Regions from separate parts of the Bacillus mesophilum genome, predicted to be linked through region 1. Evidence: riboswitches for the same ligand, from Rfam matches in the RefSeq annotation. Region 1 holds a riboswitch; each other region holds the start of a gene.
What was found. Region 1 has a riboswitch for cyclic di-GMP ahead of sinI (DNA-binding anti-repressor SinI). Riboswitches for the same ligand answer to the same signal wherever they lie in the genome.

Region 1 (3,130 bases):
ATATTATCAAGATTGATAATCTCAAACCAGGTGATTATGCATTTCGTGCTTTTGAATTAAAGAATGCTGGTTCATTAAATATTAAAGATATTCTTCTGCAGTCTGAATACGAAGTATACGATAAAAAGGGCGATAACAATGGGGAAGATTTTGGTGAGCATATTATCGTTCAATATTTATATAATGTATCAGGCAAAGAACAAGTGATATTTACAGAGAGCTTAGCCAACTTAACGAATAATCCAGTTCAAGTTTTGGAAAATATGCCAGCAGGTGCAAGAAACGCAACGAAATTTACAGTTCAGTTTAAATTTATTGATAATGGGCAGGATCAGAATATATACCAAGGAGATGCCTTAGAGCTTAAATGGACATTTAAAGCAAACCAAGAAGCTGGATCATCTAGATGATTTTTTAGAAATTACGGTGATTAGATGAAAGTCATACTGTATTATCTTGCGCTTTTAAATTTACTCGACGGTGCTGTAACCTATCTCGGTCTTCAACACAACATGATCACAGAAGCCAACCCTTTAATGGATGCTATTTATGAGGCAGGACCTCATTGGTTTCTTATACTAAAGGTTGCCCTTTCGGTGATTTTGTATGGATTGAATTTCACTGGGGCTGTTCCGGATGGAAAAGGAATTAGAAAGCTGGCGATGTTTGCTGTGATTTTGTATACAGGTGTTTGTGTTCTGCACAGTCTTTGGATTATTCCATTTGTGCTTTAACATGAATGCCTTTGTAAGTGAATAGGATGATAGAAGAATTTCTTCGAGAAGAGGTGCTTTATGTATCAGAAAAATTGTGATCGCTGTCAGCGTCCATCCTTCAGCAGCAGTGAACAGGGGGATTGGCTCTGTCCGGTTTGCGGAAATGATCTGACCAGCCAGCCTTTTTTTAATGCTATGACACAGGAAAGAGTAAATGTTTCCTATAAAGTAAAAGAACAAAAAAAGAAAATTGAAAAGGACACTCCTTATCAGCCTGCTGTTTCAGAGGTAAGTAAATCTATTAATCTTATTATTTAAATTACTTTACCGATATTCTGAAAAATATAGAAAAAAATAAAATAATGTACAAAAAGTGACAAACATTAACAAAAGGATATAGTATGATAGATAGTGAGGAAATACTTTGAAGAAAAGGCAAACTTGCTGAAAGGCAAGGACGCAAAGTCACGGATCTAACGTATAATATTGGGCGTCATTACCGATGTAAGGAAGTTTTACTGTCATACACACCGCCTGGAGAAGATACTATGATGGCCGGATTGCCTAGGATACGATACGTATTTTGGGGGGAAAAAGAGTGATCGAGATGATGAGTAATAATCGTGAAGTCGTTGATGCTGAATGGATCCAGTTGATTACCGAAGCCAAGAATATGGGGCTGGAACAAGCGGAAATCAGAGCTTTTCTTCAATGTCATTTAGAAAAAGAAGTGGAGAAGGTTTAAAATGAGGAAGACAGTCGGAATGAATGAGGCGTGATACATATAGTATCACGCCTAAGTTTGTTGCTTTTTTTTGCTGCAGAGTCTGCTAGAAATGTATCTCAATCAATGATTGACCAAGTCTGAAGCTGGTTATTTATTTTGTGTTGTTCGCCATTTATTGAAATCGAGAAATTCACGAAACTGTTCCTTTGATACTCCTGATTCCATGGCTTCTTTTACAATTTTCATCCACTCAGAATCAAGCTCATCTTTATTAATTTGCTCATGTATTAAATGATCAACTGGAACATCTAGTACGCCAGCAACTTTTTCCAGAAACTGGATTGAAGGGTTCGTTTGGAGGTTTCTTTCCAGAGAACTCAAATAAGATTTTGCAACTCCTGCTTGTTCAGCAAGCTCAGATAAGGATAATTTTTTTTCCATTCGGAGCTGTTTCACTCGATCTCCAATCATTCAATCTCACACACCTTATCAACATTGGTAAGTTCATCATATCAGAAAATTCCTTACCAGTTCCATATTACGAACAATTTGTTCAATAATTTCTATATTATAGTATCATAAATTTCGCCAAAATTTCACAAAAATTTAATCTTTTTATTGCTTGTTTTTAGGTCTTTATTCCTAATTTAGCATTTTTTCTTTTTCTTCTTCTTTTTTATAAATGTCTGCAATTTCTTCAACTGCTTTATCGATATGATCTGAGTTTATATAGTAAAACGGACCATCATATTCATTAAGTTTAAATGTATAACGAGGATCGTAGTATGTTTCCAGAAGCAGCTGAATAAAACGTCGATAATCCTTTTGCAGCAGTGCATCCTCGATAAGCGCGATGGCTTCTTTGTCTCTTAGCCTTTTTTTGACTAAGATAAAGGATTCCTCTAATTTAACATTAAACCATTCTTCTTGTATATATGGTTTCACATATTCAGTGGACAAACGGTTCACTCGCTGCTCCATTGAACAATCCAATTGAATGTGAATGCCTTCTTTTTTTAGATGAATTAACTCCTCAGGCTGGACAGCTTTTCCGATTCTTTTGCTTTCAGCCTCCATAATGACAAATGGTGACTCCTGTATGGTATGCAATGTTTGAAAAAGCAATGCATCGAACATCTTTTGATTATGTGGATTTTCCTGGCCAAAACTGCCAAAGATTGAGCCTCGATGACGCGCGATAAGCTCTAAATCAATGACGGGCATGCCTTGCTCACTTAGTCGGCTAAGTACTTCTGTCTTGCCGCTGCCTGTTAAACCGTGTAAAACAATTGCTTTTTTCTTCAGCATACTCGGCAGTTTCTCTAAAATATATTGACGATAAGCACGATATCCGCCAATCAAACGAGGCATGGGGAGTCCGGCAAATTGCAGAAAAGTTGCGACTGATTTACTGCGAGTACCGCCGCGCCAACAGTAGATCACAGGTTCATTGCCTTTATCTTTAATGGATTTGATTTGTTTTAATAGCTGAGGAATTTTAGGAGAAACGATTTCCATTGCGCGCCAGCGTGCTGCATCACCGCTGGTCTGTTTATACAATGTGCCGATTTCTGCCCGTTCTTCATCCGTAAATAAAGGGATGTTAACGGCTCCTGGTATGTTAAATTCACGGAATTCAATTGGAGAGCGGACATCGACCGGAACGGCTCTGTCTAATTTCAGTAAT
Region 2 (3,130 bases), on a different contig from region 1:
ATTGAAGCGGATACACATATGGAATTTCTTCTTCAAAGCCGAATGCTTTTAAACCTTCCATGAAAGAATCCTTGCCTAACTGCAATGCTTCTTGAGCAAAATAAATGTTGTCAGAGTACATCATAGCCTGGTCGAAATTGACTGGTGAACCCGGATCCTTTACCCGTGTGACTCGATAACTTCCCCATGAGGTGTCCTTTTGCCAGCGCAGGCCTTTAATATTCTTTGTTTCGCCTGCTGTGGTGACTCCCTCTTCAAGGCCAACTGCTCCTGTGATTGGCTTCATAACTGAACCTGGCACATAGTTATGGCTGAAACGATTAAGGAGTGGTTGCTGCTCATTTTCTTCGAGCGTCTTCCACTCTTGTGCTGTTAAACCTAATGAAGCAGCATTTGGGTCAAAGCTTGGACTGCTTACTAACGCCATTGTCGCACCTGTAACTGGGTCAATGGCGGATGCAGTGCCGGCACTGCCCTTCAATTCCTCATATAGATCCTCTTGAACAGTTAAATCAATTGTCAGCTGAATCTTTTCTCCATTTTCAACCGGCTTCTCCGCCAGCACTATCTCTGATTCGTCTTCTTTCGTAATACTGATTTTAATCCCGTTTGTTCCTTTTAGCCGCTCTTCCAGTACTTGTTCAAGACCCCTTTTTCCGACTAGATCTGTACTGGAATAGCCTTTGCCTTCATTTTTTTCCAGTTCCTCAGCAGTAATGGGACCAACATACCCAATCAAATGTGCTGCTGATTCACCAGCTGGATAGACTCTGCCTTTCACATCCTGTTTTAAAACACCAGGCAGAGAAAATACTTCATTTAGAAGCCTTTCATTATCAGGGGAAACCCTTTTGATCGGTACAAAATGACCAGGTTGCACCCAATCAGCATTCAGGGCATTTTCAATACTCTCCTCGGAAATTCCTAAGCTCTGAGACAGTCCTTTAATGGTTGTTTCCTCAGTATTTCCCATTTCCTCTGGCACGATGCCGATTTCATATAGTGTGCCATTAAAAGCAAGCATATCGCCGGTGCGATCAATTATATCACCGCGCTGGGCCGGGATAGATGTATAGTTTATTTTGTCATTAGCACCGAGCTCCGGGAAAATAAGCGTTGTATCCCATTCTACAAACCAATTTACCTCATCCTCATGCTCTTCCTTTATAAGTGTTGCATCATGTGTAAATTCTATTTTTCCTGCAGCACTATTCATAGATGCATAAAAGGGAAGTGCTGCGCTTGCTTCCGCAAATTCCTGTTCTTCGTCTGCATTCGATGTAACCTCTACTTCAGAGATTTGCAGGTCTTTATACACTTTTTCATATCGATCTACAAAGTCATCCTCTGATATGGTTTCCTTTGCTTTTGCAGAGAGTAAACGATACATCTCGGTAAATTCTTGGTTATTCCAATGTTTAATATATTGCGAAAACTGATCTTGAGGCATAGGTTCTTTTGAACAGCCTGCTAAAACGATAAAAATAAGGAAAGAAGCAGCCAGTAACCATCTTTTTCTCATGAATCCCCCTCCTACTGTATTCTATTTTATCATTCTCATTAGACAAATTTCTACAAGTTGCTCATTCTGAAAATGAACGTATGATGAAAAGTTTTCACTAATGAAAAAAGCTGAACCTGCACAGGCAAATACTAGATGTCTGGGCAAGTTCAGCTATTATATATATGCGCTAATGGCATTCTTATTAATGAAAAATAGAGCAAAGTATAAGTTCAGTAAATTTACGTTTCTAGCAGGGAATCTTTTCTAGCTTTTGATCCGTGGCTTGAAGCAGTTTTTTTGAAGCCTGTGAAAGATTTTGCAGGCATTCTTTTCTTAAGTCTTCATGGCAAACGAAGTTAAACTTAAGGTCTAATTCCAGATTTTCGGCAATCTGAACAATTTTATTTTTCTCTTCCTTTAAAACATGACGCCGAATTTCCTGTTCAAAGTAAGCTACTGTTCCAAATAATACCTCCATCGTCCTCTCTCCTTGTCTATTTTTTTAACACCCGTTCATGCTGGCAGCCCGACCATCATAGTCCAATATAATTAGAGACACCTCTTCTTTTCGGCAGCAAGACTAATCGTCATTACTTCCATGCCAAAGGTAGAGAATGTCAATCAGACCTTAGATTCGCGGCTTTGCGTCCTTATTTTTCAATAAGTTTGCCTTTAAACATCTGTTACTTTTATCTTAAGTCTTTATTCTCATTATTTCAACAACTTTCAACCATCTTCAACAATTTCCCCGGAAATATTTAAAAATGAGTGATATGAAGCACAATTGATAGGAAATAGTGGCGATATAATAGAAAAGACGACCAAAAATCATAGGGATTGGGGTAATTACATGCTGCTGATAGGAAAGAAAAAAACAAAAATGCTAGAGTTAGATCGGAAAGAGTTAGAAGATTCCATTCGAAAGCAAGTTGAGGAAGAAATGGCATTTAAAGAAGTCGCACTGCAACTGACTATTTCCGAGTTTCTCCATGACTTACAGCACACCCTGCATCAGCACGAATTGGTAAATGGACAGCATCATACACTTGGCTCATTAGTTGGCAGCATTAAAACTCATTTTGATCATGTTAAGTCATTAAGTGAAGACTCCGTTCTAAATTCAAAAGACCTCTCACAAAAAGGAGAGGTTCTCATTCATTCTGCCGGGGAAATGGTATCGCGTTCAAACGATGGGAGAGCTTCTATCTTAAAATCCGAAGAACTGATGAAGCAGCTTGGCGCTCAATTAGAGGAAAATTCCCGTAAAATGGAGCAGCTCAATGAGCGATCGAAGGAAATTGAAATGATTGTAAAAGTAATTAAAGAGATTGCTGATCAAACCAATCTGCTTGCCTTGAATGCTTCGATAGAAGCTGCTCGTGCAGGAGAACAAGGGAAAGGGTTTGCTGTTGTTGCAGAGGAAGTTAGGAAACTGGCGGAAAATACAGCTGAGAGCACAGCAAATATTAGCAGTTTGACTAAAAACATTCAGCAGGATATTGGGGCAACTCTGCAATCAACCCTGCAAAGCTCCAATCTCATTCAAGAAGGAATGAAGATCAGCAGCGGTTCAACTACAGCGATTGATTCCATCAGCAGCATCATTACTGCAGTACAAAAAGAGGT
Region 3 (3,130 bases), on a different contig from region 1:
AAAAAACTGATTGATATCTTTCCTCATAATTAAAGGAATCGCAACGGCATAAATGCTCATTCCCGCTTTGGCAGCATATTTCAGATAGTGAACATAAAATGTATCATCATAAAGCCTTGGAGCACCATAGTTAACGTCCTGTTCTGAAAATCCTTTCGGGATCGGGAAATGACTTTTCTTAAAAAAATATTCAATCCGCTCCATGAAATCTGTTGTCAAAGCAATTCCATTCTCCAGCAGAATTTTAATATGTTCATCGTCACAATGGTGACGAAAATAAGTGAGGATCTGCCGAGACATACTGTTTCCTGTATAGGTAGCCCAAAGCTTCCCCATTTCAACAGCTGTTAAAGGTTCATTTTCACTTAATGATTCTGAACTTAATTGAATAGGCTTTAAAATATCCATTGGATTTAAATCCATCGTAATCCCCTTTTGTACATTTTTTGTTAGGATTACCGATGGATTTTTATTTATGCCTGTTGCTTCCTTTATCATAAAAATTTAATATACTTTTCTGTATTTGCAAACCTTAGTGCTTTTATTCTTATATATAGCAAGCAGATGTCTCTTCGAAGATTCTATTTCCTTTTACCAGTTATACTCTCAGTTTCCAAGCTGGAATCAGCGAATTGAATTTAAAAAAGTAACTCATAATGACATGAATAACCGTATATAATGCCAATGTTGTCATATAGGTGATGAGCCAGATATGAAAAGGTTCTTTCAGAAATAAGTAGAGCAGGGTCATGCCAACTGGAAATGGAACGAGTATAATTAACCAAATCGGTGCTCCAAGCTTTTCGGTTATGGAACCTAATGATACGACGGAAGCTCCAATAATAATAGCCGCTAATATCGTGATACTATTTTTCAAAAGTATGCTTCCAATAAAATATGATGAAGCAGTAAGAAAAATGGCTAGAAGAAAGTTAAAGAAATAAGTCATATAATCACCTCGAAAATAGTAATATGTAAATTTTACCATAAAAATCAAAGTTGAATTGTATCGGTTTTGTAAATTGCGATAAAAAAAGAGTCCTCTCAGACTCTTCAGGTTCTTTTTCTTTTCAGTTAAGTAACTACGGTTTTCCGACAAAGTAAGTGATATGCTGAAAACGTATATAATCATTCAAATGGTTAAATGTCAGTTGAATATGATCAATAGCCACCCCGGTTAATCCGTTTTCTATTTTCCTATTAATTGTCAACGCTTTATTCCAGAGCTAAAAACTTATTTAATCACTTTATCTAATGCTGGCAGAAGTTCGTTAAAAAAGGGCTTGACGATAAAGTCTTTTGCTCCATTTTGAAGAGCTTCAATGATTATTTTCGATTGGCCCATCGCTGAGCAAATAATTACATTTGCGCGGGAATCAATCCGTCTAATTTCTTTTAAAGCAGTCATTCCATTAATCCCATCCATTGTTAAGTCAAGCAAGACAATATCAGGTGACATCCTTTTAAATAACTTAATGGCTTCTTTTCCATTTGCAGCTTCTCCAATGACAGTGTAGCGGTCACTTGAGATTGCTTTTTTAAGCAGCTGGCGCATAAACATTGAGTCGTCAGCAATTAATACTTTATAATGCATCATTTCTCTTTACTCCTTTTTTACAAGATCAGTCATCTTGGTAACCCGGCTGCCTTAGCAAATCTATGCCTTAGGTCCGTGGCTTTGCGTCTTTTACTTTCGTAAAATTTGCCGTTATAGGTATTTTAGCACGTGATTACTATTTCGACAATTTGCGACTTTTTTCTTATTATGAATATTTGAAAAGATTTGCATTCAGTTTAAATAAAAAAAGGCGTCTTTCGACAGCCTTGAAAAATCAGCAAAGAGCATGAGTAACTTCAATGGTATTATTCTTAGGAGAGTTTACTTTATCCGAAACTTCAAAAGCATCCATGTGGTTTTCATCAAAGGGGACAAGGAGTTTGTTTAGTTCACTGGTATTCCTGTTGTTTGGGTTTAGCCATGTTTTTTCATCCTCAGGATTAAGGATCACAGGCATGCGTTCATGAATCTCTCTCATAAACGGGTTGGAGGCTGTTGTAATAATTGTGCATGAATAAACGGGTGCTCCTTCAGCAGAAATCCAGCGTTCCCAGAGGCCGCACATGCCAAAGAGGGTATCTGATTTTAATTTTATTCTCATCGGTACTTTTGTTGTGCTCGTTTTTTTCCATTCATAAAAGGAATCAGCAATAATGAGGCAGCGGCGCTTTTCATAAGCAGCTCGAAAGCTTTGTTTCTCTGTCAGGGTTTCTCCGCGGGCGTTCGTCATTTTATTGCCGATTTTCGAATTTTTTGCCCAGGGAGGAATAAGACCCCATTTTAAATAGCCCAGCCGATTTTTCTCTCCGTCGTTAATGACAGCCAGCACTTCCTGAGATGGCGCAATATTATAGCTGCGTATGTATTGTTCTTCATCAATGGCCGCTTCGATATCAAAGCGATCGATTATTTCCTCATAATCAGTAAATAAGGTGAATCTTCCGCACATCTATTTCCACACTCCTGGTCTTTAAATAGAATAGCTACATTTGTTTACGGATGCTTTTTTATTTAGGATAATAAATCAAAGGTTCCGTAAGAACTTCATACCCACTTCTTTTGTAAAATTCGATGGCTTCATCACTTGGCCAAACAAGAACAAATTCATATTTGTTTTCCTTGGTCCAATCATGGATAACATGTAAAAGTTTGCTGCCAATCCCCTTTTGCCGATATTCTGGAAGTGTATATACATTCGTCATGTAGGCGAAAGGGTAAGTGATTCTCCCTGGACGGGGAACCTTGTGGATGCATTCAATATAAATATGAGAAAGAATTTTTCCCTGCTCCTCTGCAATCCAAATAAACCACTGCTGATTGAGGAGTGCTCTTTCTAAAAAGGAGCGGCATTCAGTCTCAAATTCCTGGAAGGATGTACTTTTTTTGCTTTCATCATGTTCAATAGTGAAGTCCCATCTCATTTGAATTAACTGTTGGATATCGTCTGCTTCAGCAAGTCTGATTTGCATTGTATTCTCCTTTCTCATTGAAAAAATAATTCTACGAACTTGGATGAATCTCCTTTAAAAAAACAGCCAAGGTTATCAACCCTGGCTGTTTAGTTCATATGGC
Region 4 (3,130 bases), on a different contig from region 1:
TTAAAGCTTGCGGGAAGGATCCTAACCGCTATCGGCATTCCGCTGAAGCACTTTACAGACGAGTCTTAAAACAAAACTATCTGCAATCTGTGCATAGTGCGATTGATTTGAATAATTTCTTTTCGCTAAAATATCAAGTGCCTATCGGAATTTACGATGCAGACAAGCTATCTGGTGGAGTCCAAATTCGACTTGGTGAGGAGAATGAATCCTATATCGGTTTAAATGGAAGGGAAAACTCTGTCCACCGATTACTTGTCGCAGCAGATGATTCTGGTCCATTTGGCAGTCCATTCGTGGATTCAGAACGAACGGCTGTCACAGAAGAAACCGTCAATGCGCTGCAAGTTATTTTTCTTCGCCCATCTATTATGGTAGAAGAAGCCGAAGAAATGACAGTGTCTTTGAAGGATATGTTCCTTCAAGTGCATGGAGGTACTGCTGAGGTCCGCATAATTGATTAATATGGTAGAGAGCGTTCCGTCTGCTGCTTAGCAGGCGGGCGCTTTTTGTGCTGAGCGTGGTTTTTGCGTTTGGCGGATATACGGCGGATAACTTTCGTCTAACAGCATATTCCCGCTGCTTCTGGGCTCATATCTCCTAAAAAACAGAACCCTTCTCCAGCCAAAATGGCCTCACTTTTAATGACAACACATTTTTAAACATGAAAAAACGCAACATTTCGTTCTTATAGAAACGGAACACTGCGTTGGCTATGTATGGAGCGGGTGAAGGGAATCGAACCCTCATCATCAGCTTGGAAGGCTGAGGTTTTACCACTAAACTACACCCGCATTATAATAAATCCTTATAATTTCATTTCGATCTTACGAAATGTCATGCCTCTTTCTCTGCTAGCTCAATCGAGAAGTTAATGCGTCGAGGCAACTCGCAGATGTTTCATGGATGTTTCGCTCGTGGCTGAGGTTTTACCACTAAACTACACCCGCAATATAATAAAATAATATGTTTTCAATCTCAAAATAGAACCTGCAAAATCTATCGAATTTTGTCGAATAATCCTGCTCACTACTTTTATTATTCTAGTATATTTATACTCTATCGTCAACAGGTTTTTCATTTTTCTTTAACAAATGTTTAATTAAATCTTAATAAACACACAACATTTAATAACATTTTTACATAAATACTTCTAATAGACTAGTATTTTTAACCTAACACTCCTTTAATTACTAATATTAATAGACTATAATACTCATAACGGCAAATCAATTGAAAGATTGAGACGCAAAGCCACAGGTCTAAGGCGCAAGCTATGACAGCTGGGTTACCGTAATTACTTTCTATTTAGAAACTAATCGTAAAGGAGAGATTGACCATGGTCAAAAAGACCTTGTATTCCGTATGTTTTGCATTTCTGATCCTCACAATTATCAGCTCCTCTGCTCTTGCAGCCGAAAAGAAGGATTCAGCTTATCAAGAAACCTACCAGAATCTGCTGAATTCCTTTAAAAACTATCAAACTGCTGCTACATTTCCTTCTCAATCTTTTTCATACAAAGAAGTTGGCGAAGTCATCAATGACATATTAGCAGATCATCCTGAAATCTTTTATTTCCAGCACAAAAATACACTGATTTATTCAAACGGTAAAATTAAAATCAGTTACAAATACCCTATATCCCAAATCAAAACGATGGTCAGCAAACAAGAAAAGCTGATTAACTCCATATTAAAAGAGACAATCCAACCGAAGGATTCAGATTTTGATAAAGTAAAAGCGATTCACGATTATATTGTTTTAAATACAGCTTATGACTGGACAAACTATCAAAATGGAACCGTTCCTGACAGCTCGTATACACCTTATGGTTTAATGGTTGATGGAATTGCCGTTTGTGAAGGCTACGCTAAAACGATGCAGCTGCTATTAGATCGTGCTGGTATTGAGAACGAATATATAGCAGGAACAGCTAACGGCGGTCCACATGCTTGGAATATGGTAAAAGTAGATCATCACTATTATTATGTTGACGCCACCTGGAATGATCCTGTCCCAAATCAGGATGATCAAGTAAGCTATAAATATTTTCTTGTAGACGCTAAGACATTGAGAAAAGATCATGTTTGGAATGAAAAGCAATATCCATCGGCAGCAAGCACTAAATATGCCTACTTTCAGGAGCTTCAATCTGTGCAAGAAATGGGAGACTATTTCTATTACTCTAACAGTAAAGATCAGGACAAGCTTTACCGCATGAAAAAGGACGGTACAGGCAAAACAAAGCTGATCAATGCACGAGCACCTTATTTTGTCATCACACACAACAAAATTTACTTCAGCAACTATTCAAATGGCGGATATTTGTATAAAGCAACACTAGCAGGCAAACACGCTAAACCTATTAATAAAGTACATTCAATCAATCTTTTCATCGACCAAAACAAGCTATACTATACGAATAAAAAAACAAATAAACAAACTTCCATTAAAATGAATTAAATAGAAAACGGGATGGCACACAATGGCCATCCCGTTTTTTTCTATAAATCACCTGCTCCTCCGCTCTACCAAATTGATCCCTAATCCCATTCCGACAATCCCGATTAAAAGCATAATTAGCAGTGACATCGTTATGTCAGCCAACCCAGCATCATAAAAAATGACATTCATGATGGCATCCATGGCATGGGCCATTGGGAATAGATCCGCGACAAACAGCAGTACTGGATTAGAAATCGTTCCTGGCATCATATAGGATCCACTAATTAGAGGAATTAGCGGAATGATGGACGGATAAATTGCATAAAACTGTTCTGGTGTTTTTACAAATCCAGTAATCAGCATAGCAATGCTGATCATGCTGAATACAAACAGAGCAGATGCGAGTATGATCAGCCAAAACTGATTTCCAAGATCATACTTCAGCACATATTTAAACAATAATAGTACGGCAACAATCTGAAACATGGAGATAAAGAAACTATACAAGATGTAACCTGTATACATTTTGGTCTTGCTGATCGGTGCAAGAATCATACGGTCCCAAACACCGGATACCTTATCATGTGTTACATTATTCACTCTAAAGCCAAGAATAAAGGTGGCAATTAAGAGAGTAAAAGCAAACATTAACTGAGTCCGCATGTTATAGTCTGTCATCTTTTC

Region 2: another riboswitch for cyclic di-GMP. It lies ahead of F7732_RS10630 (hypothetical protein); the one in region 1 lies ahead of sinI (DNA-binding anti-repressor SinI).
Region 3: another riboswitch for cyclic di-GMP. It lies ahead of F7732_RS17815 (response regulator); the one in region 1 lies ahead of sinI (DNA-binding anti-repressor SinI).
Region 4: another riboswitch for cyclic di-GMP. It lies ahead of F7732_RS17880 (DUF5050 domain-containing protein); the one in region 1 lies ahead of sinI (DNA-binding anti-repressor SinI).

What each region holds. Positions count from the first base shown of each region.
Region 1 covers NZ_WBOT01000004.1:326,008-329,137, forward strand. Annotated here, with positions in the region: gene F7732_RS14745 (TasA family protein) at 1-410, shown strand, start outside; gene F7732_RS14750 (DUF5658 family protein) at 435-734, shown strand; gene F7732_RS14755 (PHD finger domain-containing protein) at 795-1,034, shown strand; cyclic di-GMP riboswitch class I at 1,141-1,284, shown strand; gene sinI (DNA-binding anti-repressor SinI) at 1,324-1,461, shown strand; gene F7732_RS14765 (helix-turn-helix domain-containing protein) at 1,591-1,914, opposite strand; gene mnmH (tRNA 2-selenouridine(34) synthase MnmH) at 2,086-3,130, opposite strand, start outside.
Region 2 covers NZ_WBOT01000003.1:171,632-174,761, reverse strand. Annotated here, with positions in the region: gene F7732_RS10635 (penicillin-binding transpeptidase domain-containing protein) at 1-1,522, opposite strand, end outside; gene F7732_RS10630 (hypothetical protein) at 1,752-1,982, opposite strand; cyclic di-GMP riboswitch class I at 2,072-2,185, opposite strand; partial or broken gene F7732_RS23445 (methyl-accepting chemotaxis protein) at 2,778-3,130, shown strand, end outside.
Region 3 covers NZ_WBOT01000006.1:216,214-219,343, reverse strand. Annotated here, with positions in the region: gene F7732_RS17825 (DUF3231 family protein) at 1-423, opposite strand, end outside; gene F7732_RS17820 (hypothetical protein) at 599-877, opposite strand; gene F7732_RS17815 (response regulator) at 1,235-1,597, opposite strand; cyclic di-GMP riboswitch class I at 1,631-1,717, opposite strand; gene F7732_RS17810 (SOS response-associated peptidase) at 1,833-2,507, opposite strand; gene F7732_RS17805 (GNAT family N-acetyltransferase) at 2,566-3,027, opposite strand; gene F7732_RS17800 (EamA family transporter) at 3,103-3,130, opposite strand, start outside.
Region 4 covers NZ_WBOT01000006.1:229,187-232,316, forward strand. Annotated here, with positions in the region: gene F7732_RS17870 (B3/B4 domain-containing protein) at 1-464, shown strand, start outside; tRNA gene F7732_RS17875 (tRNA-Gly) at 721-794, opposite strand; cyclic di-GMP riboswitch class I at 1,214-1,296, shown strand; gene F7732_RS17880 (DUF5050 domain-containing protein) at 1,340-2,464, shown strand; gene F7732_RS17885 (ABC transporter permease) at 2,513-3,130, opposite strand, start outside.